DNA from 4 places in the Terribacillus aidingensis genome. Region 2 is predicted to be linked to each of the others. Evidence: riboswitches for the same ligand, from Rfam matches in the RefSeq annotation. Region 2 holds a riboswitch; each other region holds the start of a gene.
The links. Region 2 has a riboswitch for thiamine pyrophosphate ahead of ABXS78_RS00950 (thiamine phosphate synthase). Riboswitches for the same ligand answer to the same signal wherever they lie in the genome.
Positions count from the first base shown of each region.

Region 1 (7,970 bases), 1.1 Mb from region 2:
GATACAACCCGTTCAAACAGTACGTGAGTGTGCTTTTTCCGGACCCGCTTGGTCCAAGCAGGAGAATACTATCTCCTTCCTGGATCGTAAAACTCAAATCAGTTAAGGTAGGAATGCTCTCTTCCTCAAATGTCACGGTAAGCTGGTTTACTTCCAGAAGGGATTGTTTCATCCTGCTTTTCGCTGGCGATAGGTTTTACCAAGGGGAAAGCTTGTCAAAGTTCCTGTTTTAGCCAGCGCCTCACTGATGGCTTTGCCGATCAAGCCGCTTATGACAGCTCCGCTGATGATCCGGACTATAAGCATAAGCACAACGTAAGAAGGGTCAAGGGCGACAAAACCGCCGCGGAAATATCCCCATATGAAACTTGTGATGGCGGCCCCAACACCAGCCCCCATCAAAACAAGGACATGATAAGAGCGATAGCGTGTGATGGCAAATGCTGCTTCAGCTCCGAGTCCCTGAACAATAGCCGAAAGGATGACAATCGGTCCGACGCTGCTTCCAATCAGTACTTCGACAATTCCGGCTATTATTTCCGATACCAGTGCAACACCGGGTTTTTGAATGATATAAGCTGCAACGATGGAGACGAGGAACCATACTCCGAAGATGATATCGGTTCCGATTGGTCCGACAATCCCCATCATGATGACGTTGACCGGCAAGAACAAGAGATAAACAATCCCGAATACAACAGCGAGTGCCGCCATGACTACGATATCTTTCATGCGCCAGTTTTTCATTTGATTACCCCCTTGGCAGACGGACTGTTCGCAGACATTGTCACCGTCATTACGGTGTGAGATGATCCGGAAGCCTCCGTTTCAGTGAAAACATGCTCCAAACCCATAAAGACGTCAAAAGCATTGCCATCAAGACGAGTGGAATAATGGGATTTGGAAACAGTGATTCCTCGAGAGCGCATATTATCAATTTGCGTATAGATGGTGTCCATGTAATTTCCGCCGCCTAAAGGATAAAGCGAGAATTTGGATGCTGTTTCAAGCTTCATATCTTTTACTTTAGGTAGGTTCAGCTTTGTTTCGTCCTCGGCCATGTATACGTCCCCAGTGGAATCTCCAGGACAGCCGATGGAATATGTACCATTGAACACAACATGATCGCCATCTTTGGCTGCTGCAAGGAAAATAGCAGAGGTGACATCGAATACATGCGGTATTCTCCCGCGAACTAGTGTAGTGACATCGTCCGTCTCAATCCATACTTTCGACGTATCCACGGTTCTCAGTGCCTCTAATATAATTTCTTTGAACCTGTCAGCCATTGGATAAACCGAAAAACTGCAGCCGGCAATCCGACTGGTCCCGCAATAATTTTGAATTTCCATCATGATTCCTCCTATTTTTTTGCATATAAAAAGCGACGGCACCATAGGGCGCAGTCGCAGAATATACAAAAGTAACAGGACAATTCTGGCTGCACTTCCCCACGCTGGTATTATCCAGATCGAGTTCAAAGGGTCAGAATCAGATGATTCTTCTCAGCCGTTACCAGCTCCCCCAGTGCGTCGCAAGCTTATGCAATTGATACGTCTATAGTAAAAAAGATAGCTGAATTTGTAAAGGGTTTGTTGTTGGAACGTTGCAATTTTCAGCTGTCACTAGTATGGTGACCGTCCAAAGTAAGTGGAGAATAATGGATTATTCAGCGAATTGGAAGGGAAGTAGAATAGAAAAATAATGGAGGGGAAAACATGGAGAAGCACGCTTTTTCAGGTACTGCATGGGAGTGGCTTCAGTTAGATGAGAAGAAGGATTTAGAGAAAAAAGACGAGCTAAACGCGTACACCATACATATTCCATGGGTAAAACATATACATTCTTCCGACACGAATAGTCTGCAGATGGAGACGACAAATCAGGACTCTCTGGCTCTTTGGGGCTCGCTCATATATGTCCAGGAAGCAGCCAAGAAGGAAGAAAAGCATCTTTTTCACTTCTTTGTAAAAGAGAACACGCTGCTGACAACTGCACTTGATTTTAAGCTGCTGCCGACTACAACAAAAGATGATATTCTCGCTAAAATGCAAAATGCGGACAATGCGATTGAAGGATTTATGATCCTCCTTGGAGAAATCATTTCAGCTTTTTTACATAAAATCGATCAATATGAAGTCAGATTGAAGGACTTGCTTTGGCAGGTGAAAGAGAATAATGATACAAAGCTGCTTAACAAAATTGCTGAAAATCGGCATGAGATATTAGTATGGAAGAACTTTTTGATTCCCTTCATAGAGGTTAAAACTGGTGTAGTCGAAGCATTCGGTGAGGGATATACTGATAACATACATTTTAAACGAACACACTATCGTGTTGAGCGCTGTGAGAATCTTGTTAGAGCGTATGAAGAGGAAATCAGAGGTTTAATTGACTTTGAAGATGTTGTCTCTTCTTTTAGAGGCAATGAAATTATGAAGACACTGACTGTTATGACTGTACTTTTCACACCAGTCATGGCGCTCGGCGCATTATGGGGCATGAACTTCGATAATATGCCTGAATTGAAGTGGAAGTTCGGGTATGCAGGAGCCCTCATCTTAATACTCCTTTCGACTCTTCTGGTTTACTTGTTCTTAAAGGCGAAGGGCTGGACAGGAGATATGCTCGAGTCGAAGAAAAAGCAAAAATATGTGGATTAAAAGGGTTAAAGATATTAACTTAAGGTATTTTTTCATCCGTTTTATCAAAACTTAAATCTATCACACCTCAGAGTGAAAGTTGGGTTTAAAATGGATTTAAAGACAATACAATCAATCAAAAAATACGCAATACCACTAACTGGTGAAGCTGAATTAAGTATCATAAGTGAAAGGGCCGGCAATGCAAAATTTGCCTTGCTTGGAGAAGCGTCGCATGGTACATCTGAGTTCTATACCGTACGTGCGGAGATAACCAAAAAGCTGATTACAGAAAAGGGTTTTACATTTGTAGCAGTAGAAGGAGACTGGCCCGCTTGTCAGGCTGTTAACCGCTACATCAAGGGTTACGACACGGTAAGCGGCTCAGCTCGGGAGGTCCTTAGCAGTTTTAATCGATGGCCGACGTGGATGTGGGCGAATGAAGAAATTATTGATTTGATCGAGTGGATGAAGACATACAATGAAAAGCACGATGTGCAGCCAAAAGTTGGCTTCTACGGAATAGACATGTACAGTCTTTGGGAATCCATGGAGGAAGTGATTTCGTACTTAACGAAGATTGATTCTCCTGACGTCGAAATTGCCAAAAAAGCATTTACTTGTTTTGAACCATTCAACAGAGACAATCAGGAATATGCTGTTTCTGCTGGTCTATATTCTGAAGGCTGTATTGATGAGGTTGCAAAGCTATTAGCAACGATTCAAAAAAAGAAAGATCAGTATCCATGTGAAGAGGAGCTCCGTCTTAACCTGGAGGTAAATGCGCTCGTAGCTTATAATGCCGAGCATTATTACCGCTCGATGGTCGTTCGAGATGAAGAATCATGGAATATAAGGGATACACATATGGTGCATGCTCTGAACGAGGTTATGAAGTTTTATGGCTCAAAAGCTAAGGCGATTGTCTGGGAGCATAATACACATGTTGGAGACGCCAGAGCCACTGACATGGCGCATAATGGAATGGTCAATGTCGGCGAGCTTATACGGCAGCAAAATGCTCAGGAAGATGTGTATATCATCGGATTCGGTACGAACAGAGGAACAGTAATAGCTGCGGATGAATGGGGAGTCAATCATGATGTGAAGATTGTTCCAAAAGCAATTGGGGGATCATGGGAGGACCTCATGCATAGAGCCGGCGCATTTGATAAAATGCTCTTTTTCGATACAGAGAATAAACATTTATTCCAGCAGAAGATCGGACATCGCGCGATAGGTGTAGTGTATCGACCGGAGTTTGAACAGTTTGGTAATTATGTGCCTTCTCATATGTCACAGCGCTATGATGGGTTCATCTATATTGATGAAACGAGTGCTTTAAGGCCTTTGGCAGTCGAGAGAGTTTTGCTTTAAAGTTAAAATTTATTTTCCCGAGGAGCCGTTATATATTTCGGCTCCTCTTTTAAGTTGTAAAAATCATGTTTGAACTGCTTAATAAGATATAAAGAAGAAGTCCGAATTAATGCACGCCTAGGTAATCCAAAGCATCTTTTACTGTAGACATAGTTGGTGATGATAACAAGCTGATATCCATTTCAACTGCTTCTATCGCAAGCTCGGGTCTCATGCCGGTAAAGACAGACTTTATACCAAGCATAGAGAGAACGTGATTAATCTTGAAGAGATAATCTGTTACAACTTTGTCTAATTGCAAGATACCTGAGAAATCGATAATCAAAGAGTGTACATTCTGTTGTTTCGCTTTAATAGGAACAAGATTCAAAAGATGTTTTGCCCGCTCCTCGTCAATTGAACCAACTAAAGGAAGAATGGCTATTCCGTTTAAAAGAGGCACGAGAGTAGCTGAAAGTTCATTGATTTGATTCATCAATTCCTGGCTTTTTCTCTCAGTTAGTTTTTTCTCAGAGATATCTCTTACATAAGTTTGAATGGCTTTCGTGTCCTCAATTAAGACCGGGTGACAATATAACTCCACATCTGCAGTTGTACCGTCCAGTTTGAAGATGGATTCCTCTATCACTTCTGCAGGCTTAGCATAAGCCGACTGAATTCTTTTTCGAATCGCTGATTTAGAACTCTCATGAAAAATATCTAACGGGCTTGCTCCAATGATATCTTCTCTTTTTCCATTAAAGAATAATTCAGCCGCATGGTTAACATAAATGATCTTTAGATCTGTATGAACAATTAAGGGATCCAATGAATACTCAATAACTTCGCGGTAATTAATCTTCGATATGTCTTCACTCATTATTATCCCCTCCTAGAGAAAGTATAGAGAACTTTGAGTCCGTTAACAAGTCAAGTAGTTTTTGCCTCGGGTTCACAAAGAGTATTGTTGCGGATTGTCATTTCATTTAATAGAAAAAGATTGCAGAGAATCAAGAAGTTCTCTGCAATCTTTTTATTTCTTTTTAATTGTAATAGTCCAAGCAGCTTCGCCTAATTGTTCATATGCCGTCACTTCATGACCTGCCTCGGCAGCCCAGCGTGGGATGGATTCAGTACCTTGTGTACAGTCAAATTGAACTTCCAGCTCATCGCCCGTTTGAATTTCTTTCATTGCTTCTTTTGCTTCTACTAGCGGGAATGGACAAACCATCCCCATTACTTCCAATGTTTTTTTCATTCTTATACACTCCTTTTAAGCAGTCGCTGCTTGTGTGGTTTGACTAGCCTTTTTTCGTGGACGTACAAATACAAAGTATGACGCAGTCCATGTACCTAACATCATGAACCCCAGAGATATCCATCCTTGCCATGTCATCATTGCAGTCATAACTAGACCATTCCCAATCGAACAGCCTCCGGCTAAAGCTGCTCCAAAGCCCATCATTAATCCGCCGCTAAAACTATTGATTGTCGTTTTAAGGTCAGGCAGCCTGAATCTGAATTCACCACTCATTTTTGCAGCAAATAAAGAACCTAAGAAAATACCGAGTACAAGGAATACGCCCCAATTGATAAAGCTTAGTTCCCCTGTAACTAAGTATTGCAGAATATTAGCAGAAGGAGTTGTAATTCCTAATCCGGCAATCCGACCGGTAGCGATACTTAAAGGCCAAGCAAGTATAGCGATGAGTCCGATAAGAATGGCAGTGACAAATGGATGCCAGCGTTTTTCAAAAAGAATGTGTGCAAGACCGGTTTTCTTCGGTTTTAACCCGGGAATTTTGACTGTTGGTTTCCTTATAGTGCGGAAAACAACAAACCCGACAATCACTACAAGAATAGCTATTAAAACCCAGTTATTCAAACCAAATGTTGCGGCAATTGAGTTAGACTCTACCTGTACTTCTTTTACTGCTGTGTCCAGTGGCAGCAAAACGCCTGTTTTCATCATGGCAGCTACAAGCATATAGCCAGCCAATGCAATCCAGCTGCCGATTAATCCTTCTCCTGCGCGATACCAAGTACCTGTGGCACATCCGCCAGCAAAGATAATACCGATACCGAAAATAAAGGATCCAATGATTACAGCAACAATCGGCAGTGAACCAGCATTAAATTCGAATAACCCTAAACTGATCATTGTATAAACACCAACGCTTTGGATAGCTATTGCAATTAATAGCGCGTAAAACATGCGATTATCTTTTGATAAATACATATCACGAAAGCCGCCTGTTAAACAAAAACGACCACGTTGCATAACAAATCCAAGCAACGCCCCGCATAGTAAACCTGTTAAGATCATTTGAAGCATGGAAGCACCTCTCTTATTCCGAGTATTTCTATAGGTTTTATAATAATGTTTAGCTACTTTGGAATCAACCCTTAATTTTTTATTCTGAAATTTATTCGTAAAACAAATGAAACGAACAAGGATACACGTAGAATCAATCAGCTTTACTACGGTCTGTTTGATATGATGAATATTCATCATATCCACGATTGGTTAATTTGAATTGGGTATTTTTGTAAGGGTATAACTATGATAAAGTTTGCTTATGGAGGGGGATTATTGTGAAGCAAATCATTTTTCTATTGTTATTGATCTTTATAGCTGGTTGTGAGACAGAGCTTGAGCCAAGTAAGTATGCAGATGAGTTGACGTCTGCAAAGGATGTACTGCTCGAAATAGAAGCTGATAACATAGAAACGGTAGATGGTTTTAAATTTCGTATAAAAAACAATAGTGAATTTCCCATTGCTATAGGTCGTGCATATGTACTTGAAAAGTATGATAAGAAGAAAGAAGAATGGTTACAGATACCACTTAAAGACAATGTGGGTTTTCATGAGGATGGCATAATCATTGATCCTGGTTCTGAATCCAGTTTTTTTGCATCATTCGATGCTTTCAATTACAGCTTTCCAAAGGGTGATTACCGCATAATAAAGGTTCTGTCTTCAGAAGGAGATGGGATTTTATTGTATGATGATTTCAAAATTGATAGATAAGCGAGGAGTAATAAATATGAGAAAAGTGGTCATAGCTGGAGGAACAGGATTTATCGGGGAATTCTTTCAAAAGAGATTTCAGGAATTAGGTTATGAGGTCAGTATTATCTCAAGGCAAAAACAACACATCCACTGGGATGATAAATTATCCATTCAAGAAACATTGGAAGATGCTGAACTTCTCATAAACCTTGCTGGGAAATCTGTTAATTGCCGATACAATGGAACGAATAAGCAGGAAATAATGAATTCCAGGATTACTACTACTAAGATATTGGGTGAGGCTGTCCAGTCCTGCAGCAATCCTCCTGAACTTTGGATTAATAGCAGTACGGCCACCATCTATCGTCATGCGGAAGATCGTCCGATGACAGAAGCTGATGGAGAAATTGGTTCAGGGTTCTCAGTCGATGTTGCCACGAAATGGGAGGATGCATTCTTTTCGTTTAGGTTGTCCGAAACAAGGCAGGTCGCTTTGCGCATTGCTATTGTTCTAGGTAAAGATGGAGGAGTCATGACCCCGTATCGGAATTTGGTCCGTTTCGGATTGGGAGGGATACAAGGCTCGGGAAAGCAGATGTTTAGCTGGATACATATCGAAGATTTATTTCAAATCATACTTTTCTTAAGAGAAAAGAAACACCTGAGCGGCGTTTTCAATTGTTCTGCACCGCAACCTGTTACAAACCGAGAATTGATGCATACACTGAGAAAGGAATTGAATACTCCATTGGGCTTGCCTGCTCCTAAATGGATGCTGGAGATAGGATCCGTTTTCATTCGGACTGAAACAGAGTTGGTTCTGAAGAGCCGTTGGGTTATACCTGACCGTTTGAAACGTGAAGGGTATAACTTCAGGTTTAAAACACTTGGCCATACTTTACAAGACATTCTGCATCATGAATAGACCGCAAGAATGAATAGTATTCTGATGTTTAT
Region 1 is NZ_CP159996.1:1,208,923-1,216,892, forward strand. It holds gene ABXS78_RS06525 (energy-coupling factor transporter ATPase) at 1-172, opposite strand, end outside; gene ABXS78_RS06530 (ECF transporter S component) at 169-747, opposite strand; gene ABXS78_RS06535 (YkoF family thiamine/hydroxymethylpyrimidine-binding protein) at 744-1,355, opposite strand; TPP riboswitch at 1,432-1,536, opposite strand; gene ABXS78_RS06540 (magnesium transporter CorA family protein) at 1,719-2,663, shown strand; gene ABXS78_RS06545 (erythromycin esterase family protein) at 2,754-4,019, shown strand; gene ABXS78_RS06550 (PAS domain S-box protein) at 4,126-4,878, opposite strand; gene ABXS78_RS06555 (sulfurtransferase TusA family protein) at 5,032-5,256, opposite strand; gene ABXS78_RS06560 (YeeE/YedE family protein) at 5,272-6,333, opposite strand; gene ABXS78_RS06565 (immunoglobulin-like domain-containing protein) at 6,594-7,031, shown strand; gene ABXS78_RS06570 (TIGR01777 family oxidoreductase) at 7,048-7,938, shown strand.
Region 1: it holds a riboswitch for thiamine pyrophosphate, as region 2 does, so the genes downstream of both, ABXS78_RS06535 (YkoF family thiamine/hydroxymethylpyrimidine-binding protein) here and ABXS78_RS00950 (thiamine phosphate synthase) in region 2, are expected to answer to the same signal.

Region 2 (7,970 bases):
TCACAAATCATCTTGCCCGTAGCTGGGGCAAGCAGAATGCCATTGCGCTGATGGCCAGCAGCGATATACAAGCCATTCATTTCTGGATGCTCACCAATCAGCGGCTTGCCATCGTATGTCTGAGGTCTGAGACCTGCCCAGCTTCTGAGGAACGGCATTTTATCAACCTCTGGCAGCATCCTTCTCACTTTCTCCATGATAGTCTGTAATCCTCCAAGCGTGGGCTCAGTGCTCCAATCATTCTTGACCTTTGTTGCACCTATGATCAGCTCATTGTTGTTACGCGGAACAATATAATGCTGATCATGGAATAAACTGCATGTAAGAGGAGTTTGCGTATTCGTAACAGCAATGCACTCACCCTTCACTGGAAAAATCGGCGTCCCCAACCCTGAACGCTGGAGCAGAGCATTACTCCAAACTCCGCTGGCAATCACCACACGATCCGCTTGCCATTCTCCCTTGGAAGTCCGTAACCGATAATGAGCGGATTCCTTCACAATCTCATCGACCCGGGTATAAGCGTTAATCCGGGCACCTAGCATACGGGCAGCTGTATGGAATCCTTTGCAGGCAATTGAAGGTGTGACATGCACATCTTCTGCCATATGAAGAGCGCCTGAAACCGCTTCTGACAGACCAGGTACTTTCTTTAACACAGTTGCACGATCCAGCCATGTTACTCCTTCCAACGAAGAGAACGGAGAGTTCAATGTTTCTTCTTCTGTAAAAACAAGCTGTAATAAACCACCTGGGCGACGTTCCATGTCTATCCCTGTCAGAGAGCGAATATCCTCTTCTGCCTGTTCATAGAGCCTTTGACTAGTACGGGCAAAGGGATAAAGGGAAGCACCGAATTCCTTATATTCTGAATGGGCACCTAGCATACCAGCTGCTGCTTGCGTCGAGCCTGATCCGACTTGGCCTGCTTCCAGCAAATCGACTTGATGGCCTGCTTTCGCTAAATAATAAGCGATTGCACTGCCGATGATACCTCCTCCAACAATTGCTACTTCAGTGGATCTCTTCAAGACGCAGACACTCCTCCCTTAATTTCTTCACGGCATCAAGCGGGTTTGCAGCAGAAAAGATACTACTCATAACAGCAACCCCATCTAATTCAAACGCTTTCAAAAAAGCCAATCGCTCCACATCAATTCCTCCTATTGCGTATAACGGAATGTGGGTATTCTGACGGATATACCCTAAATTGGCTAATGGCTGCGGTGATTTCCCCTTCTTACTAGCTGTCGGAAAACAATGCCCATACAGCGCGTATGCCACCCCGACAGACTCCGCCTGTATTGCTTCTTCAAACGAATGGACAGGCGCACCAATCCGCAAATCAGGATACAGCTTTTTCAATTCTTCCGGTGGAAGACCATGACCTGGTATATGCACTTGCTTCAAGCCAAGCAGCAAAGCTATATCCACTCGGTCATTAAGCCAAAGCTTGTGTGCTGGCAGCCCTTCGGCCAAAAGCTCCTTACAAAGCTGATACACTGTACCAGCAGGCTTACGTTTCTCCCTGATCTGCACATGGTCGACATAAGGGTGTATCTCCATCAAGATACGTCTTAAATCTGCTGCCTCATATGCATCATCAGTTACTGCCATCAATTTGATTGCCATCACCTCCTGAATACGAACAGGCCGGACATGCAAAAAACACCACTCCCCAAAGGAAAGTGGTGTGAAACTTGCGAATGAATACATACAAAAGAGCATGTAAACCCGAGTGTCTACACTTTCCTACGCAGGTCCGAACCTGTTCAGGTTTTGAGGGTTTAAAGAGTCACTACTCTTCATCTCAGCCCTTATGAAGGGATCCCCTAGTGTGAAAACTTATTATGAATTTACCCACATCGTAACATAAATAGCATTTTATGCAAGATTCTGATTACAAAAAAGAAAAGACCATCTGGTTTTATCCAGATGGTCTTTTCTGCGCCTGACTCAGTACTTATAAGATTGTCCGCCATCAATTGGTACAACAGTAGCATTGATGAAGTTTGCTTGATCGGAAAGAAGGAATGCAACAAGATAACCGACTTCTTCCGGCTTACCAAAGCGTTTCATTGGGTTAACGCTGACAAATTCCTTGCCCGCTTCTTCCCAGTTATCTCCGCCAAGCTGACGAAGGGATCCTTCAACCATTGGAGTCATGATGGCACCTGGAGCAATGGCTTTGATGCTCACACCGAATTGTCCGTATTCGATACCGGAGTTTTTCGTAAGACCTACTACACCATGCTTACTTGCTGCATAACCGGACTGGTTGCCGATTCCGCGGATACCACCTACAGATGCTGTATTTACTACAGAACCATAGCCCTGCTCCTTCATTACTTTCAATACGTGGCGCATGCCGTAGAATACGCCATTCAAGTTGATGTTCACAACGCGTTCGAATTCGTCTACAGGATACTCTTCTGTCAGATTTTGCGTTCCTTCCACACCAGCGTTGTTAAAGAAACTATCGATCTTACCAAATTGATCAATTGTTTGTTTTACATACGCCTCAACTTCCGGCTCATTTGCACAGTTTGCCACAATCGTAAGAACATCTGCTTCAGGGGCTACAGCCAATATTTCCTGCTTCGTTTCTTCCATACCTTTTTCACTCAAATCAACAAGAGAAAGCTTTGCACCTTCTTTTGCTACTTGCAAAGCTGCTGCGCGTCCTAATCCAGAACCCCCACCTGTAATCAATACTACTTTATCGTCAAAACGTTTCATCGAAATCTCTCCTTTTCTGATTCTGTTAAATTGCAGTAAATCCGCCATCGATCGGTACAACTACACCATTAATATAAGGTGCTTTACCAGTCAATAGGAATGTGACAAGCTCTGCTACTTCCTCCGGCTGGCCAAGGCGCTTCTGCGGAATCGGTTCTGTCGCATTTTTGAATGCATCAGGATTCTTTTCCTTGTATTCTCGAACCATTGGCGTTTCTGTCGTACCTGGAGCAATTGCATTTACTACAATGCCTTGCTCGGCATACTCAGCAGCCAACGTTTTCGTAATCCCAACCATTGCATGCTTCGTAGCTGAATATGTACCAACTGTGGCTTGTCCTACAACACCTGCTGTGGATGACGTGTTGACAATTCGCCCGCCGCCATTAGCAAGCATTACTTCCAATACATATTTCAACCCGTAAAGGGCGCCGTTTAGATTAATTCCTAATACCATATCGATTTGCTCAATCGTATTATCCACGAATTTTACGCCAGGACCAGAAATACCTGCATTATTATAGAACATATCGATAGTACCAAATGCCTCGACCGTTTTATCTACATAATGTTTCACTTCTTCTGCCTTGCTTACATCCGATTTGATGAAAATAGCTTTTGACCCTTTCTCTTCTATTAAGCGAACCGTCTCTTTACCGGCTGCCTCAGAAACGTCAACGACACTGATTGCGATACCTTCTTCTGCCAGTCGCAATGCTGCTGCTTGTCCAAGACCACTGCCGCCTCCTGTGATGACTGCTACTTTCTGCTCATTCATAAGCAAAGCTCCCTTCAATATGTATAAATAGGTTAATTTACCTACTTCATATGTAAGAGCTTACACCTTTGAAGAAGATACAGCAAGCTATTTGCAACTGTGCTAAAACTTTTATTGAACATATACAATTAGTATGTTCACTAAATCTAAAGGTAATATTTCTGACAGAGGCGAAAATGGTGCTGCTCATGAATCCCTATCAACTGCACACTTTGGATTAAGTTGGGGTAATGCGCGAGTGGGTCAGGATAGCGGATATGTCCGGCAATAGCATTATCTATTTCAGAGACCATGATTTTGAGCAGAATTGTTTCCTTATGAAGATCATGCTTTAGCTGATCAAATTTCACCTTGCTCTCTATCCCTTTTGGCGGCAGCAGAATGGAAGGTGCTTTCATCGGTTTACCGTGTTTTTCCCGGTATGCTCTATAGATATCTTCTATCTTCGTTTGGTAGCTAGCTCGCTTCTTAAATACAGAGAATGGTTTACTAACAGGGATATAAACTTTATTTAGCTGCCTGAATCGTTTTAGCAGCAAATAAAGATGGTAATATGTTTCTCCGATAGACCATTTGTCTGGTTGAGGCCTCATCCATTCTCTATTGCTGTATTTACGGATATTTTCCTCAAACCTTCTCCTTTGCAGATATATAGTCTCAAAATGTTCCTGCATATAGCTGCTTTTCATTTTGCTTCCACAGATATCTTTTCTTTATGAATCAGATGCACTGGTGCAGATGGCAAGTTGACTAGCTTCTCACCTAGGAAATCAGGTTTAATCGAAAGCTCCCCGATTTTTTCTAAGGGAATCCATTCATAATGGAACTCTCCTCCTTCTGGTGATATGACTTCTCCTATTCCGCACAGCCTGTTTTCAACACCCTGTATTAGATAAATAAAACTATATTCATGATAGGGCTGACCTTTGTAGGTGAAGAAATTCTCCACTGAACATAACAGCCGCTCTGCCCTTACAGGAATGCCGAGTTCCTCTTCGAATTCCCTTTTTACAGCCTGTCCTGAATCTTCTCCTAACTGAATACGTCCGCCAATTAGTGTCCAAAACGGATCTTTCTTGTTCTTGTGCAGCAGCACATGATTATCTTTTACAATAATGCCTGCTGTCCGGCAATTCAGCATCTGTTCACCTAAATCGATGGTCAAGTCCTGTGTCATTTGCTTCTTTCCTCCGATTCTTCGATTGCTTGAACTATGTAATACGGGCCAGTTCCATGGTTTGAAGGTACCACTATCTTTCTTCCCGTCTCTGGATAATAAGCAGAATGGAAACTCACGCCCGGATCAAAGCCGACAACATAATACTTTTTGATTTTTCCCTCCTCTTTTTTTATCCATATCCCATATCCGTATGATGTCTCCTCATCGACTTGGACATACGGCTTCAGCAGCGCCTCGGTAAGTTCTGCGTTCAGCAGTTTATACTGAGTCAGTGCATCCCAAAAACGCGCCATATCAGTAACACTCACATACACCCCGCCATCTGCACCGCCCCTTACTGGTAACGCATAAATATTGGAACGATACTCATCATCTTCCTTGATATAACCAATTGCTGTATTCCCTGGCAGTTTATCAAATGTAAAATATCCAGCCTCTGTCATTCCAGCGGCTTCAAAGATATGCTTTTGGACAAAAACCGTAAATGGTTCTTTAGCAAGTTCTTCTATCACTAATCCCAACACGATGAAAGCAGCGTTGTTATAATGGAACCGTTCACCAGGCAAAAACATCATCTTCTTATCTTGGAACAATGGCAGAAAATCCGCACCCGATCTTACTCGATACATCGGCAACGTTTGCCACAGCTCCTCAAAGTCATCCATTTCTTCTTCATCAAAATAATCCGGTATACCAGACGTATGCGTCAGCAGCTGGTGAATTGTTACGTCCTTATGAAAATGCGGAAATGCTACCGGGAGACAATCTATTAACTTGGTCTGGAAATCCAGTCGTCCTTGGTCCACTAGCTTGGCAATCGCCACAGCTGTGAAGATCTTTGCTCCAGAAGCTATTCCAAACCTTGTTTGCTTATCAAATGCTAGCTTATCTTGCTTATTGGCATAGCCATTTTGGAAGAAAAAGCTTTCTTGATTTTCTTCTACAACATATGCCACACCTGAGAAATCCACTTCCTCTGCTACCTTTTCCAATTTACTCTCTAATCCGCTCATACTTCAAACACCTCTCTCTTTAGAATCTTCAAAAAACTTACAGCAGTCTACTAGTAAAAGGATCAGCCATCGACCGACCGGTGCCGCCAACGGCAGCAGCAGAAACCCGTAGATGAAACCCCACACAATAATATCGCCGACCGCTAAGTTTTCCAGTTTATTTCCCCACACGACCATATGAGTCGTCAGGGAACCAATCGTACCGGCATAGGCGACCACAATAAAAGCCATGATGCTGCTGATAGCCCATTTAACCCCTTCACTGACCCGTTCAATTCTTTTGAATTGTGCTCCAGCAATACTGAAAACCATCAGAAAGGGCACAACGACCTGAAGAAATACCCCGATATACATTATCGAGGGGGCGGCCATTAGAAGAGAGGTACTAACAACAATCACAAAAATAAAGGTACAAAGTACAGCAGCTGTGATACTGAATGCAGCTCCAACAATCATTCCTTTCACACTCATGCAATCAACCCCTATTCTCCACTCACAAACCATGTTACCATAATTGGAAATATATGAAGGATATAAAAAGTATGAATGGGGCTGATTGTATGCGCATTGCTGTCCTGACAGATATACACGGAAACCTTGCTGCACTGCAGGCTGTGCTAGGAGATATAGACAAGCGTGGAGATGTCGAGCACATATACTGCCTCGGTGATATGCTGGCGATCGGTTATGAAACTGATCGTGTACTGGAGCTTTTATTTGGCAGAGATGACATATCAATCATTACCGGAAATCATGATGAAGCTGTGCTGGCACTAAGCAGACAGGAGACTTACCCCGAAAGCCACAAGAACGAAAGAGCACATCACCAGTGGATTGCCGACCGAACTGATCCAGGTTACCTTGACATACTTCATAAGCAGCCACGCCAAATCAATCAGCATATCAAGGGGCATGCCGTTTTGTTCACGCACTACCATATCCACCCAGATAAAGTGAATGCCCACATAAGCGAGGATCCTTTCTCTCGTATTGTTGCACCTTCTCTTGAAAATCTAGAGATGCTGTTTCAGGAACAAAAGGATACAGAACTCATTTGTTTTGGTCATCATCACCCACTTCATCATTTTCGTAACGATCGAAAAATCTTTCTGAATCCAGGCTCTCTCGGCTGCCAGCCAAAACCGATCGCACCTTATGCAATTGCAGAGATAGAAGAAGATATTAGAACAACCGTAATAGAAGTACCTTATGACAACAGAGCTTATTTAAGAGGATATGAAAGATTAGAAGTGCCAGAATGGGCTATCATTCTGAAAATCTTTCATGGAGGACAGCTGCAGAAATAAAAAAAGCGGACAACTGATTGTCCGCTTTTCATGTAGTAGGAAGACCTTTCCCTCCGAGCGTTTGCAGGGTATTGATACGTTCCATTCCTGTTATAAGAGGCTTTGCCCGTCGGATTAATGTTTGTGTCGCATCTAAAGCAAGTGAGGCTTGATGAGCTGCTTCATCCTTCCATACTTCGTATACATATACTGCTTGCGGCTCATCATGAGACACACTGACCTGATATATTTCACAGCCATCTATATGCCCCATAGCCTCCGCTGCATCCAGCAGTATCGAACTCAATTCTTCTCTATTATCTTTATGGACTAGAAATCTCCCGTACAAGCCGAATTTCTCCATTCAGTTCATCCTTTCGCAAGAAACAGTCTGAAGGGAAGATTCGACACGACCTATACGAACACCTCTATCTGGAACGTAAAGCCGACTTATTTACACTTCGGAATGACCAAACTGCAAAAGCAAGCGATAAGATTACTAACAGACTTCCGACATGCGCTGTCGTCTGCATCGAGGATGTAGCACCATTGACAAGACCGCCTACTAACGAACCTAATGAAATACCTATCTGCAGCGCTGAATTGTTGAAGCTCTGGTGTATCCCAGCTGTCTCTGCATCCGATTCAATGATATAGTTCTGCAGCGGCGGTGCCAGACTCCAGCTTAATGCACCCCAGATTACCATCACCACAAGGAATAATGGGAAGGAAACTGTAGAGAATGGAAGCAGGAATAAAATAATTACAAATGATGCCACTACTAGGATGATACTCACTTTGGATCCAAATTTATCTGCCAGACTGCCTCCAAAGGCTCCTCCACCAACAGCTGCGATACCGAAAATAAAGTAGCAAATACTAATCCATTGCGTATTCAGACCTAACTCCGATTCAAGGAAAGGCGTGAAATAAGCGTAAATCGTATAATGACCTGCAAGCAGGAACAGCATCGT
Region 2 is NZ_CP159996.1:157,542-165,511, reverse strand. It holds gene thiO (glycine oxidase ThiO) at 1-1,031, opposite strand, end outside; gene ABXS78_RS00950 (thiamine phosphate synthase) at 1,015-1,632, opposite strand; TPP riboswitch at 1,733-1,844, opposite strand; gene ABXS78_RS00945 (SDR family oxidoreductase) at 1,957-2,739, opposite strand; gene ABXS78_RS00940 (SDR family oxidoreductase) at 2,765-3,517, opposite strand; gene ABXS78_RS00935 (DinB family protein) at 3,664-4,206, opposite strand; gene ABXS78_RS00930 (NUDIX hydrolase) at 4,203-4,694, opposite strand; gene ABXS78_RS00925 (serine hydrolase domain-containing protein) at 4,691-5,710, opposite strand; gene ABXS78_RS00920 (hypothetical protein) at 5,714-6,181, opposite strand; gene ABXS78_RS00915 (metallophosphoesterase family protein) at 6,253-7,017, shown strand; gene ABXS78_RS00910 (putative quinol monooxygenase) at 7,046-7,360, opposite strand; gene ABXS78_RS00905 (MFS transporter) at 7,425-7,970, opposite strand, start outside.

Region 3 (7,970 bases), 1.1 Mb from region 2:
ACTTTTTCTCCGCCCTCTATTTCCAATAGCTCTAGCACTTCTGCTGCGGAAACTTCTGTTGTCTTATTCACCATATGACTCTCTCCTTTTGAATCAATTAGTTCTGTATTGCCCTTATAATACAAAGCTAAACGTATCTCCCCTATGCTCTCACGGATTAACATTTTCTATCCTTCATTTAAAAAGGACAGCTGAAACATCCAGCTGTCCTTTCAACACGTATATTTATCAGTTTGAACTTTTCGGTCAATAAAAGCACATAGATCTCCTATTTTAGGAAAGCGTTCAAATTCCATATTGGCAGGATTTTCAGCATCAATCAGCGGGATATCCCAATAACGCAGCAAGTCATAATAACTTTTCAAAAAAAGTTCGCGATTCCCATTGAATATCTTATACAGATCGGAATCTGTCGTTTTAAAAGCATACTCAGGAAGTAGATTCTCTGTATGCTTGTCCACATATTTAACGACAGTCAAATATATTTCGTATTCAATACCTTTCATTTTGGCAACCTGACATAAGCATTTTTTAGTCTTAAATTGGTCCAAATCAATGATATCTGCCATATTGTTTCCTCCTCACCAGGACTGGAAACTTCGATTTACATTCAGTTTATCACAACCCACAGCGTCTGTAAGCCGAATATCAGACAATAGACATACTATATTGATTATTTGCAATTATTATTGTTGGTTTTATTTTCTAGCCAGCGGGTAGACATTTAGTACATCAAATTAGCTAAAAAAGGAGAATTCAACATGAAACCATATTTAAAAGAGTACACGAACGATGAAAAGCTGCAAGAAGACATTCAACTTTTAAGCACAAAAGGCGTAAACAAAGATAACATCTATGTATTGTCACATGATGATGACAGAACAAAACGTGTATCCAGTAAAGTGGATGCCAACACGATTGGATTATCCGAGATGGGAGCTAAAAGTGCTGTTGGCAGCATGTTCAGTAAACAAGGCGATGAACTTCGTGCAAAATTGAAAGAAATCGGTTTTTCCCAAGAAGAAGCCGAGGATTTTGAAGAGGATCTTGATGAAGGTAAAATCTTTTTGATTGTAACTGAAACAGATAACGTCGAAGGCTTGCTTATCTAAATGAAAAGGCACTGTCATGAGACAGTGCCTTTTCTTATTTTTTCGGTAAGATAAGTTTTGGCTGAGCCAAAACGAGAATGAGAATAACTATAATACTAGCTATAAAGCTTGGCAGCAGGTAAGAGCCATTGTATATGAGCGAGTACGCCCAAACAGTTTGTCCTGGTGCAGCTGCAGATCCGAAGAAGACCATTCCACCTACAAAATGTGCTGCAAACCGACCTATACTGCCAATCAATGTTCCGATGATCAACATTCCTACAAGCTTTGTGCGGTTATTTTCTTTTGCAGCCTTACGAGCGGATCCAGCTGTGACAGCTGCCAGCCCAACTAGAGTGAAGGCTAGAGGATAGTCCATAAAACCTTGGACAACATGTATTATATAAGGACCGGTAACTAATTGCAGCAGCCCGACTACTAATCCTGTTGTAAGTCCGCCTTTCCATCCCCACCGGAATGCCATTAAGAAAATTGGTACTATCTGCAAGGAGATACTCCCTCCCTGCGCCCATGCTTTAAATGAAAATAAGTCCAATACGAATGCAAGTGCGGCGAATATTGCCACCTCTACTAAAAATAAAACCCTGCTTCTTGATTGCATATTTTTCTCCCCTAATAAAGAATGCAACAAAAAAACAATGCTGCAGCGGGATCCTTCCGATGGCCCAATGTGCATTGTTTCCCCATCAAAGAAGCTACATCCCTACGCGAGTGCTAACTCACAGGTTCGAAGGGTCTGGACATACGTCCATCTCAGCCGAAATGGCTCCCCCTGCAGGCTTTTTTGTACCGTTTTGTTTTCTGTTGTCCATCTATTATATAGAAAAATGACATCGTTAGCAATAATTAATAATATTTCCTATAAGTGAAATATTACCCAAGTGCAAATTTTAGCAATTTTATTACTTTTACTTCATCTAACGAAATTGTTTGAATTCGAGAAAAACTATGACGTATAATGGACAATGTTCTTTAAAAAGGGAGGATTTAAAATGGATACACCAGCTACAATCCCACAAGGGAAGAAGCATCCAAAGGGATTGTATCTTCTCTTCTTCACCGAAATGTGGGAAAGATATAGCTACTATGGTATGCGTGCAGTTTTAATGCTTTACTTAACTGCTGCAGCAATAAGCGGCGGATTGGGCATGAATACGCAGCAAGCTGCATTAATTTATGGTTTGTACACAGGAATTATATACTTTACGCCAATTATTGGCGGTTACTTGACTGACAAGTATATCGGCCTACGTACCGCTATCACTATTGGTGGCGTAACAATGGCGATCGGAGATTTCACAATATTCCTATTCAACAATCAGTGGGGATTATATATTGGTATGTTGTTCCTAATAATTGGTAACGGCTTTTTCAAACCGAATATCTCAACACATGTTGGTGAGTTGTATCATCCGATGGATAAACGTAAAGATGCTGCATTTACCATCTTCTACATGGGTATCAACATCGGTGCATTCTTCTCTCCTCTAATTGCAGGATTCCTTGCTGAGGATCTATTCCATACAACTGATGCTGCTGGAATTGAACACTTTGGCTTCAAATGGGCATTCTTGGCATCTTCTATTGGTATGGTTATCGGTCAGTTGATCTTTAGCTTGTTAGGTAAGCGTTATTTAGGTGATATTGGCACAAAACCTGCACGTACTAATATAGCTGCGGGAAGCGTTCCAGCAAAAATGACAGCTGCTGATAAGAAGCGGACAGGTGCAGTACTGATTCTAGCTGTATTCATCATCTTCTTCTGGGCTGGCTTCGAACAAGCTGGTACTTCCTTAACACTATATACGAGAGATTTTATTGATCGAAGTATTGGCGGTTATACGATACCTGTTTCCTGGTTCCAATCTGTGAATCCATTGTTCATTGTCCTCCTTGCACCAATCATATCTGCTATTTGGTTGAAACTTAGTAAATCAAAACGCGGTGATTTGCGCACAACGACGAAAATGTCCATGGGTATGATTCTTTTGGGATTAGGGTTTATGATTTTAGTACCAGCAGTGCTTTATACAGGCAGTGACGAAGGGAATATCGTTCACAGAGCTAATATTCTATTCATCGTCTTCACTTATCTGTTCCATACGTTAGGTGAACTATGTCTGTCACCCGTTGGGCTATCGATGGTAAGTCGAGTAGCACCAGTGAAAATCGCTTCTCTATTGATGGGTGTCTGGATGGCCGCAACTGGTATTGCCAGCCTTATCGCTGGACAGCTTGCTGCATTGACAGAATCACTTGGTTATGTCGAGATCTTCAGTATAATTGGTGCAGTCGCTATCGTAGTAGGTTTGATCCTGCTAGCAGTCTCCAAAAAACTGCAATCCATGTTGGATGCGCGTGACTAATCCAAAAAACACAGTTCCTCCAAGGAACTGTGTTTTTTATATGTATTCTCTTTCTTTCCCTATGTAAACAGCTTGCGAACTGTTCTGAGTTCCAAGCTTATTCAGAAGTTCCGTCAAACAGTTCTGGATGGTGCATGCTGATAAGGACAGTTTAACTTCAACGAACTTTCATGAAAAAAGACCACTTCAGTAAGTGGTCTTTTCTTAATTATTCAGCAGTCAGTCTCAAGAATTCCTCAATATCCTGCTTACAAACTTCGATAGCTTTAAGCCAGAAAGCCTTATCTGTTAAGTCTTCCTGCAAATGCTTCATCGCCAAGTCTTCTACCGTCATCCGGCCAGTGTCCTCAAGCAAAGCATTGTAGGAACGCTCAAAGTCTTGCGGGTTTTCTGCTGCTTTTGCGTATATACCAGTACTAAACAAGAACCCGAATGTGTACGGGAAATTATAAAACGGTACGTCAGTCGCGTAGAAATGCAACTTGGACGCCCAGAATGTTGGATCGTATTCATCAAGCTGGTCATTATATGCTTCTTTCTGAGCATCAACCATCAACTCGCGCAATCGAGCAGCGGATACTAATCCGCTTTTACGTTCTTCATAGAATCTCGTCTCAAACAAGAATCGCGCATGGATATTCATGAAGAAAGCAATACTGCGCTGAATCTTCTCCTCGATCAATGCGATTTTCTCTTCTTTCGTCGCTGCTTCTCTTACTGCAGCATCGGAAACAATCAATTCAGCCAATGTCGAAGCTGTCTCAGCCACGTTCATTGCATATTCCTGGTTCAACTGTTCCACATCATTCATTGCGTAGCTGTGATAAGCATGACCTAACTCATGCGCTAGCGTAGATACATTGGAAGCAGTACCACTGAATGTCATAAAAATCCGGCTTTCCTTTTTGTCTGGGAAGCTGGTACAAAAGCCACCGGGGCGTTTGCTATTGCGGTCTTCTGCTTCAATCCAACGCTTTTCGAATGCTTGCTGGGAGAAATCTGCCATTTGGCTGCTATATTTCCGGAAATTCTTCACGATGAAGTCAGCAGCTTCGTCATATGATACATGCTTTGTCGCAGAGGAGAGCGGTGCATCAATATCATACCAGCTCAATTTTTCCAGACCGAGGATTTCCGCTTTGCGCTGCAGGTATTTGACGAATGAATCCTTCTCATCCGTGATCGCTCCCCACATAGCATCCAGTGTTTCTTGAGACATACGGTTATAAGCCAACGGCTCTTTCAGCACACTGTCCCATTTTCGATGCTTGTATGTCTGAAGACGGAAACCTGCTAGATGATTAAGCGTTTCAGCAAAGAAATCTTCTTTTTCTGTCCAAGCTTCCTGCATTCTAGCAAATACATGCTGCCTTACTTGGCGATCTGGAGCATCCAATTTATTGGCAGCCTGACCAACAGAATAGGATTTCTCTTCTCCATCGATTTCCAATGGTACCTGAATGCTGCCGACAATCGTATCGTACATACCTCCCCAGCCATGGTAGCCATCAATCGCCAAATCATTCAGCAATACTTCCTGTTCAGGCGACAGCTTCTCAGCAGCCTCTTTTCTGCGCTCATCAAGCACAAATGCATAATCTATCAATTCCGGCTGCTCAAGCATCTGTTCCCACGTCTGCTGCGGCACTTGTGTAATAACTTGATCTACACCAGTAAGCGTTCCGCTGTAGGCAGCCATAAGTTCATCTTTCTTCCCAGACCATTGCTTTGCTTTTTTGTCTGTAACATCCTGTGCAACGAGACATTCAACGAATGCAACAACCTCGAATACATGTTTAGCAGAAGTTTCCCACTCCGCTACGATACTTACCAAGCCAGCAGTATCTTCAGCCTGATCAGGAACTTGGAAGGCTTCCAAAGCCTGTTTCCAATCTTGTAAAGCTTGATCCGCTTTATCTGCGAATTCCGTTAGCGCGGCTGAATTACTGCCACCAGGGAAAATTGCATCTAGATCCCATGTTTGTCCATATTTATTTGTCATATGTATACCTCCTTAAACTACCTTTCTATTATACGCTCCGAGTTATTGACTGAAAAGTTTTATTGTTCGCTATTTTTCGGCATTGCAATAAAAATCAAGACCATAGCTTTAGATGCTATGGTCTTGATTCTATTAAACAAAGCGTGTACCGTTCAGATTACGCGTCTCAGCCGCGGCAGATGTAATATTTGTACCTGGCACAACAGTAATGCTTACTGTATAGGTCGCTGTTTCAGTGGTTGGTACCACGTCTACAAACGTATTAGGTAGCAAGATACGATATGTCCCTGCTAGTGTACCAGTTCGACCAATGCTTACCTGATTCAGAGTAGTTCCATCTCTTCGGAGTGTAGCAGTTATAGTAACTGACCAGTTGGCAGTGGTTACTACAGCAATTTGTACATTAAAATCTAATTTCACATTGTTACCCGCCACTACTGCCGGAGTAATCGTATTAACTACCGTATCGGTATTAAGAGGAATAGCAATAGCTGTGGTTACCTGGTTTGCTGCAAGAGCGCTAACAGAAGGCAGCGCACTACCTGTGGAGCCTGTTGGTCCGGTAATTCCAGTGGTCCCGGTTAAACCGGTCGGACCAGTAACTCCGGTTGCACCTGCTACTCCTGTAGGTCCTGTTATTCCTGCGGGGCCTGTTGTTCCTGTCGATCCTACTACTCCCGTTGGACCAGTTATTCCTGCAGGGCCTGTTATTCCTGTCGCTCCCGCTGCTCCCGTTGGACCGGTAATTCCTGCAGGGCCTGTTGTTCCTGTCGATCCTGCTGCTCCCGTTGGACCAGTTATTCCTGCAGGGCCTGTTATTCCTGTCGCTCCCGCTGCTCCCGTTGGACCAGTTATTCCTGCAGGGCCTGTTATTCCTGTCGCTCCCGCTGCTCCCGTTGGACCGGTAAATCCTGCAGGTCCTGTTGTTCCAGTTTCTCCGGTAACTCCAGTAGGTCCTGTCACTCCGGTGAGTCCTGTTGACCCAGTCTCACCTGTTACTCCGGTAAGCCCTGTCGAACCAGTTTCCCCCGGAACTCCAGTAATCCCGGTTGATCCGGTTTCTCCCGTTACTCCAGTAATACCTGTCGATCCGGTTTCCCCTGTTACTCCAGTGAGCCCTGTCGAGCCGGTTTCTCCCGTTACTCCGGTGATTCCTGTTGCTCCGGTTTCTCCCGTTACTCCAGTAAGTCCTGTCGAGCCGGTTTCTCCTGTCACTCCTGTAATCCCAGTCGAGCCGGTTTCTCCGGTAACACCGGTAATCCCTGTCGGTCCGGTTTCTCCCGTTACTCCAGTAAGTCCTGTTGCTCCGGTTTCTCCCGTTACCCCGGTAAGCCCTGTTGCTCCGGTTTCTCCTGTTACTCCGGTAATTCCTGTAGATCCAGTTTCTCCCGTTACTCCGGTGATCCCTGTCGGTCCGGTTTCTCCCGTTACTCCAGTGATTCCTGTCGAGCCGGTTTCTCCCGTTACTCCGGTGAGCCCTGTCGGTCCTGTTTCTCCCGTTACTCCAGTGTTTCCTGTCGAGCCGGTTTCTCCCGTTACTCCGGTAATTCCTGTCGATCCTGTTTCTCCCGTTACTCCGGTAATCCCTGTCGGTCCGGTTTCTCCCGTTACTCCGGTAATCCCTGTCGGTCCGGTTTCTCCCGTTACTCCGGTAATTCCTGTCGAGCCGGTTTCTCCTGTTACTCCAGTGATTCCTGTAGATCCAGTTTCTCCCGTTACTCCGGTGATTCCTGTGGACCCGGTTTCTCCCGTAACACCAGTAAGTCCTGTCGAACCGGTTTCTCCCGTTACTCCGGTAAGTCCTGTGGAGCCGGTTTCTCCTGTTACTCCAGTGATTCCTGTGGACCCGGTTTCTCCCGTAACACCAGTAAGTCCTGTCGATCCGGTTTCTCCCGTTACTCCGGTAAGTCCTGTGGAGCCGGTTTCTCCTGTTACTCCAGTGATTCCTGTGGACCCGGTTTCTCCCGTAACACCAGTAAGTCCTGTCGATCCTGTTTCTCCCGTTACTCCAGTAAGTCCTGTGGAGCCGGTTTCTCCCGTTACTCCAGTGATTCCTGTCGATCCTGTTTCTCCCGTAACACCAGTAATTCCTGTCGATCCTGTTTCTCCCGTTACTCCGGTAACTCCAGTAGATCCTGTCGATCCTGTTTCTCCTGTTACTCCAGTGATTCCTGTCGGTCCGGTTTCTCCTGTTTCCCCGGTAAGGCCTGTGGACCCGGTTTCTCCCGTTACTCCAGTAAGCCCTGTCGGTCCGGTTTCTCCCGTTACTCCGGTAAGCCCTGTCGAGCCGGCTTCTCCTGTTACCCCGGTAAGGCCTGTGGACCCGGTTTCTCCGGTAACGCCGGTAATCCCTGCCGATCCGGTTTCTCCCGTTACTCCGGTAAGTCCTGTCGGTCCGGTTGCTCCCGTTAAACCAGTAAGTCCTGTTGCTCCGGTTTCTCCGGTAACTCCAGTAAGTCCTGTCGATCCGGTTTCCCCTGTTACTCCTGT
Region 3 is NZ_CP159996.1:1,241,695-1,249,664, reverse strand. It holds gene ABXS78_RS06715 (methyltransferase domain-containing protein) at 1-74, opposite strand, end outside; gene ABXS78_RS06710 (hypothetical protein) at 213-569, opposite strand; gene ABXS78_RS06705 (general stress protein) at 762-1,112, shown strand; gene thiT (energy-coupled thiamine transporter ThiT) at 1,147-1,713, opposite strand; TPP riboswitch at 1,796-1,895, opposite strand; gene ABXS78_RS06695 (peptide MFS transporter) at 2,105-3,478, shown strand; gene ABXS78_RS06690 (M3 family oligoendopeptidase) at 3,687-5,480, opposite strand; gene ABXS78_RS06685 (NTTRR-F1 domain) at 5,613-7,970, opposite strand, start outside.
Region 3: it holds a riboswitch for thiamine pyrophosphate, as region 2 does, so the genes downstream of both, thiT (energy-coupled thiamine transporter ThiT) here and ABXS78_RS00950 (thiamine phosphate synthase) in region 2, are expected to answer to the same signal.

Region 4 (7,970 bases), 190 kb from region 2:
CAATGGATTTCTCTCCCGGACTTGCTTTATCACATCAGTATACTTCATCATGCTGTTCCTCCTGGACTGGCACACCTTGCAGACGGTACCCCCAATGATTTGTCGGACCATTCCCTTTTCCAAGCTGAAGCGAATACGAAATCGCATCTGTTACAAAATCCTTACCGATCCGGACTGCTTCTTGCAGAGATTTCCCTTTAGCCAGTTCTGCGGTTATTGCTGCAGAATACGTGCATCCCGTCCCGTGCGTGTGCTTCGTCTGTATACGTTCTGCTGTGTAGACTGTGAAGCTATTTCCGTCGTAGAGCCAGTCTGACGCAGATGCTCCTTCCATATGACCGCCTTTCATCAGGACAGCTTTTGCCCCATATTCCTGGACAATCATTTTCGCTGCGGTTTTTACGCTATTTTCATCTTCGATACGAATACCCGTGAGTTCCTCTGCTTCCGGTATATTCGGTGTAATTAGGGCAGCGAGTGGAACAAGATGTTTCTTCAATGCATCTCTGGAATTCTCTCCCATGAGTGCATGTCCGCTTTTAGCATACATGACAGGATCCATGACATAGGCAGTCTTTGATTTAATCAAAACAGCAGCGACGCAGCGCATCATCTCTTCTGATGCAATCATCCCCGTTTTTACAGCAGATGGGGTGATATCAGAGAATACTGATTCCAGCTGCTGTTCAAGAAATTCTACTGGAACATGATGCACTGCCTGTACTCCTATCGTATTTTGGGCAACGAGGGAGGTGACAATGCTCATTCCGTATACTTCAAGCTCCTGGAAAGTTTTCAAGTCAGCCTGAATTCCAGCCCCTCCCGAAGGGTCTGTTCCTGCAATTGTCAAAGCGCTCTTTATATCAGGCATGAATGGACGCCCCTTTCAATGGGATCATCCAGTCTTGCTGTGTGGCTGCCATCTCCCAAAAATTATACTCCAGCATACAGCTCTTAAGAAAAGCTTTCCTTGCACGTTCCTTTGCAGCTGCACCCGCTGTCTCGGCCCACTTGTCCAGTCGCTTGCTAAGTTCTGACGTCACATCCGGCATACAATCTTCCCGGCTGGCATAAAACTGAATCCACTCCAGGAATGGATTGGAATCATCCGGTGCCTTTGTTTCGATAATATGTGCCGCCAGCGCTTGATACGTCCATGGGCAAGGAAGTAGCGCCGCCATCAGCTCCCCTATATCTCCTTGTACGGCACTGTTCATCATGTGTGAAATATAATGGTCAGCAGCAGGCGGTGGTGTCATCCTCTGCAGATCCTCGTATTGCACACCAGCTACCTTGCAGAAGACGTTATGCGGATGAATCTCGCTGTGCAGGACAAAATGAATTTGGGACTGATAAAATTCCATCTCTTCTCGGGTTTCGCATTTACTGACTGCCAAACCGTAAATACGGGCAAATGCTGTCAAATACTCATAGTCAGCTTTCACATAATGGATCAATGCCTCACGCGGCACATATCCACTCGCAACTCCTTCTACGAAAGGATGTGCATAGATTGCTTCGAATACCGGGTTTGCTTCTTCTCTCAATTGTGCAGAAAACATGTTTTTCTCCTCCTATGGAGAAAGCCCCGTCGGAAGGGTGATTGGCGCCGGCCATATAAAAAAGCCGCTCCAGAAGTATGGAGCGACTCGTATAGTCAAGTGTGCAGAAAATACACGAATCCGGCTCCACTTCCCTACGCTGGTGTTAACCAGATCAGGTTCAAAGGGATAAAGATCACTCTTATCTCAGCCAAATGGCACCCCTAGTGGACTTCCTCGAAATTTAATTGTCCTCTTAACTATCACATGCACAGATACGATTGTCAACCGATGAATCAAGTGAAATATTCAATCCTGGATTGCGGGAACATTTTATAGATTGTGCTTCCTATGACATCCTTAATTTCTTCTTGCTCTTCATTTTGGTAGACGTATTTTCCGATACCATAGCGCCCCCATTTATATTTCCGTTTGCTTTCATCCAGCTCAAGCTTCGACATCGGATAATTTTTCTCGATAACGCGCTTTGCCGGCTTCGTGAATCGATGCTGGATCAATTCGAATGTCAGGTTCTTTTTTGCATGTTCAGGCAAAGCTGCTTCCAGATGCTCGAGCATTTCCGGATAGCCCTTCTGCCAGCCGTCATGCAAATAAATCGGAGCTACGATGAATCCAAGCGGATACCCGGCCTCGGCTACTTTCACCGCAGCTTCGATTCGATCCTTCAAACGGGAAGTTCCTGGCTCAAAATATTTGATCACATAATCATCATTGATGCTGAAGCGGAATCGCGTTCGTCCTTGATGGTCAGCGTCCAGCAAATGATCCACATGGGCGAATTTCGTTACAAATCGCAGTTGTCCGTGCTTGGACCGACCGAAATATTCAATCGCATGTTTCAGCGTATGCGTCAGATGGTCGATACCAACGATATCTGACGTACAGGAAGCCTCAAACCGTGTTTCTTCCGGGGCTCTTTCCTGCATGTACTGCTCTGCCGCATCAAATATTTCATCCGTATTCACATACGTACGGATATAAGGTTTGGATCCCATCGTCGTTTGCAGGTAACAATAATGGCAATGCCCCATGCAGCCTGTCGCAAATGGAATAGCGTATTCTGCTGAAGGTTTCGATGTATCGAATTTCAGGGTTTTCCGCACGCCGACGACAAGCGTTGATTTGGCAGTTCGGTACTTCTGGAAATCATTATCACCAGGCAGGTTACGAACCTGATTATGGGAAGTTGTCTCGCGTATTTCTACACCCATGTCCCTGAATTTATTCCGCAGCTTCACGCCGAGCGGATACTCTAATGCCCTAGGTTCTATATACACAAGCTGCGGTACAAATGGCTTAACCATAATAGCCTCCATCGGCTAAGCCAAAAGCGGATACATATGCTTCTTCCGCCTCTCCGAGATCCTGATAAACCGCCACCTCATCATTGAGTGGATAATAGGTTTCATACACAAACAAAGCCAGTTCCCCTGGCTTTTCCGGGTTATGGACGACCGCAGCCTCTTGTATATTGGCTACTCCCTGTGCATGGGGGTTGCGGATAATTACATAGACGATTTCTCCTGCTTGAAAAGCATCCATTACATTGCCTCCTTTGTACATACTGCGACTAGTATGCGCAGTTCGGTTACAAACAATGTAAAAAAATGAACCCTTTTCCAGGAAGTATCCGTCTACTTCTTAGAGGAGGGTTCATATGAAATGGATGATATATGTTTTTCTATTATTAATCTTATCCTTTATCGGTTACTATCTGCTAACCAATTAACTTACACACGGAAACGAGCAATAGCGGTTTGAAGTTCCTCTGCCATAAATGCAAGAGAACTGGATGATGCCGCAATTTCCTGCATGGCAGCCAGCTGCTGTTCTGTTGCAGCTGACACACTTTCGGTTGAAGCTGCTCCTTCTTCTGCGACCTCGTTCACATCCCCAAGTGACATATTGACTGAATCTGTACCAGCAATCATACCTTCCAGAGCAACTCTCACCTCTTTGAATTCATCCACCAGACCTGCTACCGCAGTTTCAATCTGAAGGAAAGAACCGCCCGCTTGATCCACAACTCGTGTACCAGCTTGTACTTCGTCCGCTGCATGCTGCATCAGATCGATTGTTTTAGTCGTATCCTGGTGGATAAAGTCAACCAAAGCAGCAATTTGTCCTGCTGCTCCCTTCGTTTCCTCAGCTAACTTGCGCACCTCATCTGCGACTACCGCAAATCCCTTTCCATGCTCTCCAGCCTGCGCTGCCTCGATAGTGGCATTCAGCGCAAGAAGATTGGTCTGTGCGGAGATATCCGTGATAACGCTCGTAATATCACTGATTTCCCGGGACCGTTTGTTCAAACTGTCGATCGACGCAGAAAGCTCCTGCACATGGGAAGTGATTGTTTCCATCTGTTCATTTACATCCTTGATTGCATGCCCTCCCTGAATGGATAGTTCAGAAGTTTTTTGCACTGCCTCTTCAACATTCTGAGCGTTTGAAGCCAGCTTGCTCGTATGCTGCCCCATACTGCCCATTGTCCCTGTAGCAGTTGTAACTAGCTCAAGCTGCTGGACTGAACCCTCTGCCAGCTCTTGAATCGTTTTGGCTACATGTTCAGATGACGAACTGCTTTGTTCCGCACTTGCACTCAGTTCTTCTGCAGATGCAGCCACTTGCTGGGATGTATCATTCACAACTCGAATAATAGACCGCATACCATCTGCCATAGCATTATAAGAAGCAGTCAGTTCGCCGATTTCATCCTTGGATTGATGCGTGCCATCCGAACTGAAATCTCCATCTGCCGCCTTGCCCAATAAAATACGCAACTCTTTCACTGGAGAGACGATAAGCTTCGATATAAGGATTCCTATTATAATCAGCAGTATTAAGGCTACACCTATGACGCTAGATAAGACTATGGTAGCTAGTCTTACGTCCTCAGTTGCCTGCACATAAGTTTGTTCTGCTTCCTTCGTATTCTGGTCCTGCAGTTCTTGCAGAATATCATTAACTACTGTACGCTGCGGGATCTGTTCTTCTACAAAAAGATTGTATGCATCATCATTTTGATTTACCAATGCAAATTTCAGCACTCGGTTCCTAATGTCGTTTAATTTATTGCGTTCCTTATTATAAGATTCTAAGATTTCTTTTCCTCTTGCTGACATACCGCCATTTCCCAGTTTTTCTAGTTCTTCCTCTACTTGAACACTGGACTGTGAAAGCATTTCACTTAACTCGTCATTTCTCGCAGAGTCCGTGTTAAGCATAAGTTCCAATACATACGCATCGTTCGATCTATTATTCACTCGAATCTGACTTATTGACAAGTTAGGGAGAAGCTTCTCCTTGTACATCATTTCGGCATCCTTTGCCATATCCCTGGTATATATTATCCCAGCCGTTCCTACAATTCCTAGTGCAATAGCTCCAACCAAGATTAAAATAAGCATCTTTGTCCTGATTTTTACATTCTTCAATAAATTCATTCCAGTATCCCCCTGATGATAGCTATTACACAGCTATTTCCCACTGTATAATGACTTTCAATATATCGGCAGGCTTTCCAGAACTTGAAGTTAATTTTAAGAAAATGTTAAATATTTCGATCGATTTTTCTAATAAAGTTTAAAAACCCCGCTATCAATCGTATACATTCCGATTGATAACGGGGTAGTTCTGACGAATATATTATCTGGAAGGAAACAGCACATCTTCTGATACAGCTTCGGTACTCGGTTTCCCGATAAAGTAGCCTTGGGCTAAATCCATTCCGATTTGTTTACAGAAAGAAAGCTCCTCTTGCCTTTCAATTCCTTCTGCCAGCACCTCTGTGCCAAGGAGGCGGGCAACGTCCATTACTTTATATAGAAATTCCTGTTTCTGCGTATCGCTGTCGCAGTAAGATATGTATGCTCTGTCAATCTTGACAAAATCGGGCTCCAATTCTTTAAGCAGTTCAAGCGTGGAATAGCCTGCTCCTACATCATCCAGGGCAACCATCATTCCTTCTTGCTTGTACCGTTTAAAGATACGCTTCAAGCGAGCAACGTCATCCAATTTCTCTGTCTCAACTACTTCAAAGACAAGGTCTTTCGGATCCACTCCATATTGTTCGACTGTATGGAATGTCTGCCTTAGACAGAAGTCAGGATTATAAATGGTTGATGGCAGGAAATTGATGAAGCTTTTTACCCCAACGGGAATAGCTTCCTGCGCCCTTTTTCTGACTGCAGTCTTCCTCGCTCGCTGGTCGAGCATAGAAGTAAGTCCTGCTTCTGCTGCGAAATTAAATAGTGCAGCTGGTGAGGCTTCCCGTTTATCTGCCCGCAGCAAATGCTCGAACCCGAATATTTCCTCATTCTTCATGGAAACGATTGGCTGCAGGAAAGACTGAAATGCTCCCTTGTGAATAATGTCTGTGAAATGCGGATATTGAACACGTTGGAGCAGCTCCTCGACAGATACCATCGGATAGCTATTAGTTACTTTCTTGGCGACGGTACACCTTACACCCGGTATACTTTGACTGCGCAAGGATAGGAGCATCTGCTCTAATTGCTGTAAGCTGAAATATTGGAGAATCGTATATGTATCTTCTTGCCGAGGCGGATTTTCTGATGATAAATTCCTGAATGATTCTGGTGAACGCATCAGCAATTCACCCTTCTCCGGTATGTCAAGGACTGTCCCGCACATGGCACATACAGAAAGCTGTTCCATCACACACCTTCCTTTCCGGATGATAGTACTTGGACTGCATATTTTCTTGTTCTCGGTCCATCGAACTCACAAAAGTAAATACCTTGCCATGTTCCTAATACGAGCTCACCCTCCGAGATTAACACTGTCTGAGCATGTCCGACGGTACTCGTTTTCAAATGTGCTGCCATATTTCCCTCCGCATGCAAATCCTGTTCTTGTTCCCAAGGATATATCTCCCTGAGCCTGCGAAGAAAATCCCGCTTTACATCGGGATCAGCGTTTTCATTAACGGTAATGCCCGCCGTCGTATGCAAAGAAGAGATGACTGCTATTCCCTCTTGGATGCCAATTGATTGGATATAGCGCTGAATAGAGTCAGTAATATCAATTATATCATCGTGGTGCTTTGTATGTATTTGAAATATGTCCATAGTCCTGCCTCCTATCCGTCTCTATACCCGAATTTATTCGACATTATTCTACATATCCCCTTTTAAATTTAAAAAGTTCGCAAACACATTTCTACAAAATAAAAAGCAGTCTGCTTGAAGCAGACTGCTTTTTATAAACTGCGTTCTTTCTCTATTACAGAAGCAAACGAAGCAGCGAATTCCTGACAGTTACGGATATCCTCGTCTTCTGGGGAGAGGTCGACTTTCAGAGTTTCAAGAGCGATTTCCGCTCCGCGCTCCTTGAATTTTTCCTGGAATGTATCAATTGCAGCACCGTAGCTAGCATAGATGGAATCACAGGATCCAAAAAGGGCCACTGGTTTTCCATCCAGTTCGATGTCATCCAGCTCATCGTAGAAATCCTCTATTTCATAGGGAATATCTCCATCTCCCCATGTATAGGTGCCCATTAAGATACCATCATAATCGGTCATCGTAAAAACGTCTAACTGATCTATATCAATTTGGAGCTTTGTCACTTCGACTCCTTTTGCTTCCAGCGTCTGTTCCATAATGTCAGCCATTTCCTCTGTATTGCCTGACATACTGGTGAATGCTATCAGTACACTTGCCACCTTCATTCACTTCCCTTCATCTGCTCTCATTTTAATTGATAACCATTCTCAATGTCAAATGGAGCATGTCAGGAAGCATCAGTTTCCTTTGACTGCTTGATAAGCTAGTTTGAAATTCTTTTTGGTGTCTTCGCCAAAGAGATTGATATCTCCTTCGAAAATCTGCTCAATTGTGAGGTGATAAGCTTCTTCTACAGAACAGCCGCGCGTATTCATCAGCAGGCGAAAGTAGGATAAGAAATATTCCTCACTTAAAATCGCCGCGTTTTTCATCATAATCATACTACCTTTCCTTCTGAATCCGTCCTGCTAGCGTAACACAGATAATGGGGTATAATACAGGCATACAGCATTATATGCGGGCAAAGAAGGTTTTGTGTATGAAAATGTATCTCGCAATTGGCTGCGGCGGCAGTATTGGTGCGCTTCTCCGTTATCTTATTGGATCATTGGTACCGCAGACTGGTAATTTTCCAGCAGGAACGCTTTGCATCAATATGATAGGATGTTTCGCTATGGGTTATATGACTAACTTTGTGAAAAGGCGCTACTTTGCAGATAAACCTGCTCTAGCTAAAGCATTGACAACAGGCATGATCGGAGCATTTACAACTTTTTCGACTGTCAGCCTGGAAACAGCCCTTCTCATCCAAGATGGCATGACACATATTGGCTTGGTGTATCTCGTTTGTAGTACAACAGGCGGAATAGCAGCACTGCTC
Region 4 is NZ_CP159996.1:342,900-350,869, reverse strand. It holds gene thiM (hydroxyethylthiazole kinase) at 1-51, opposite strand, end outside; gene thiD (bifunctional hydroxymethylpyrimidine kinase/phosphomethylpyrimidine kinase) at 35-871, opposite strand; gene tenA (thiaminase II) at 864-1,562, opposite strand; TPP riboswitch at 1,677-1,777, opposite strand; gene splB (spore photoproduct lyase) at 1,838-2,866, opposite strand; gene ABXS78_RS01925 (transcriptional regulator SplA domain-containing protein) at 2,859-3,104, opposite strand; gene ABXS78_RS01920 (methyl-accepting chemotaxis protein) at 3,293-5,005, opposite strand; gene ABXS78_RS01915 (EAL domain-containing protein) at 5,208-6,239, opposite strand; gene ABXS78_RS01910 (secondary thiamine-phosphate synthase enzyme YjbQ) at 6,239-6,652, opposite strand; gene ABXS78_RS01905 (flavodoxin) at 6,784-7,248, opposite strand; gene ABXS78_RS01900 (hypothetical protein) at 7,327-7,530, opposite strand; gene crcB (fluoride efflux transporter CrcB) at 7,629-7,970, shown strand, end outside.
Region 4: it holds a riboswitch for thiamine pyrophosphate, as region 2 does, so the genes downstream of both, tenA (thiaminase II) here and ABXS78_RS00950 (thiamine phosphate synthase) in region 2, are expected to answer to the same signal.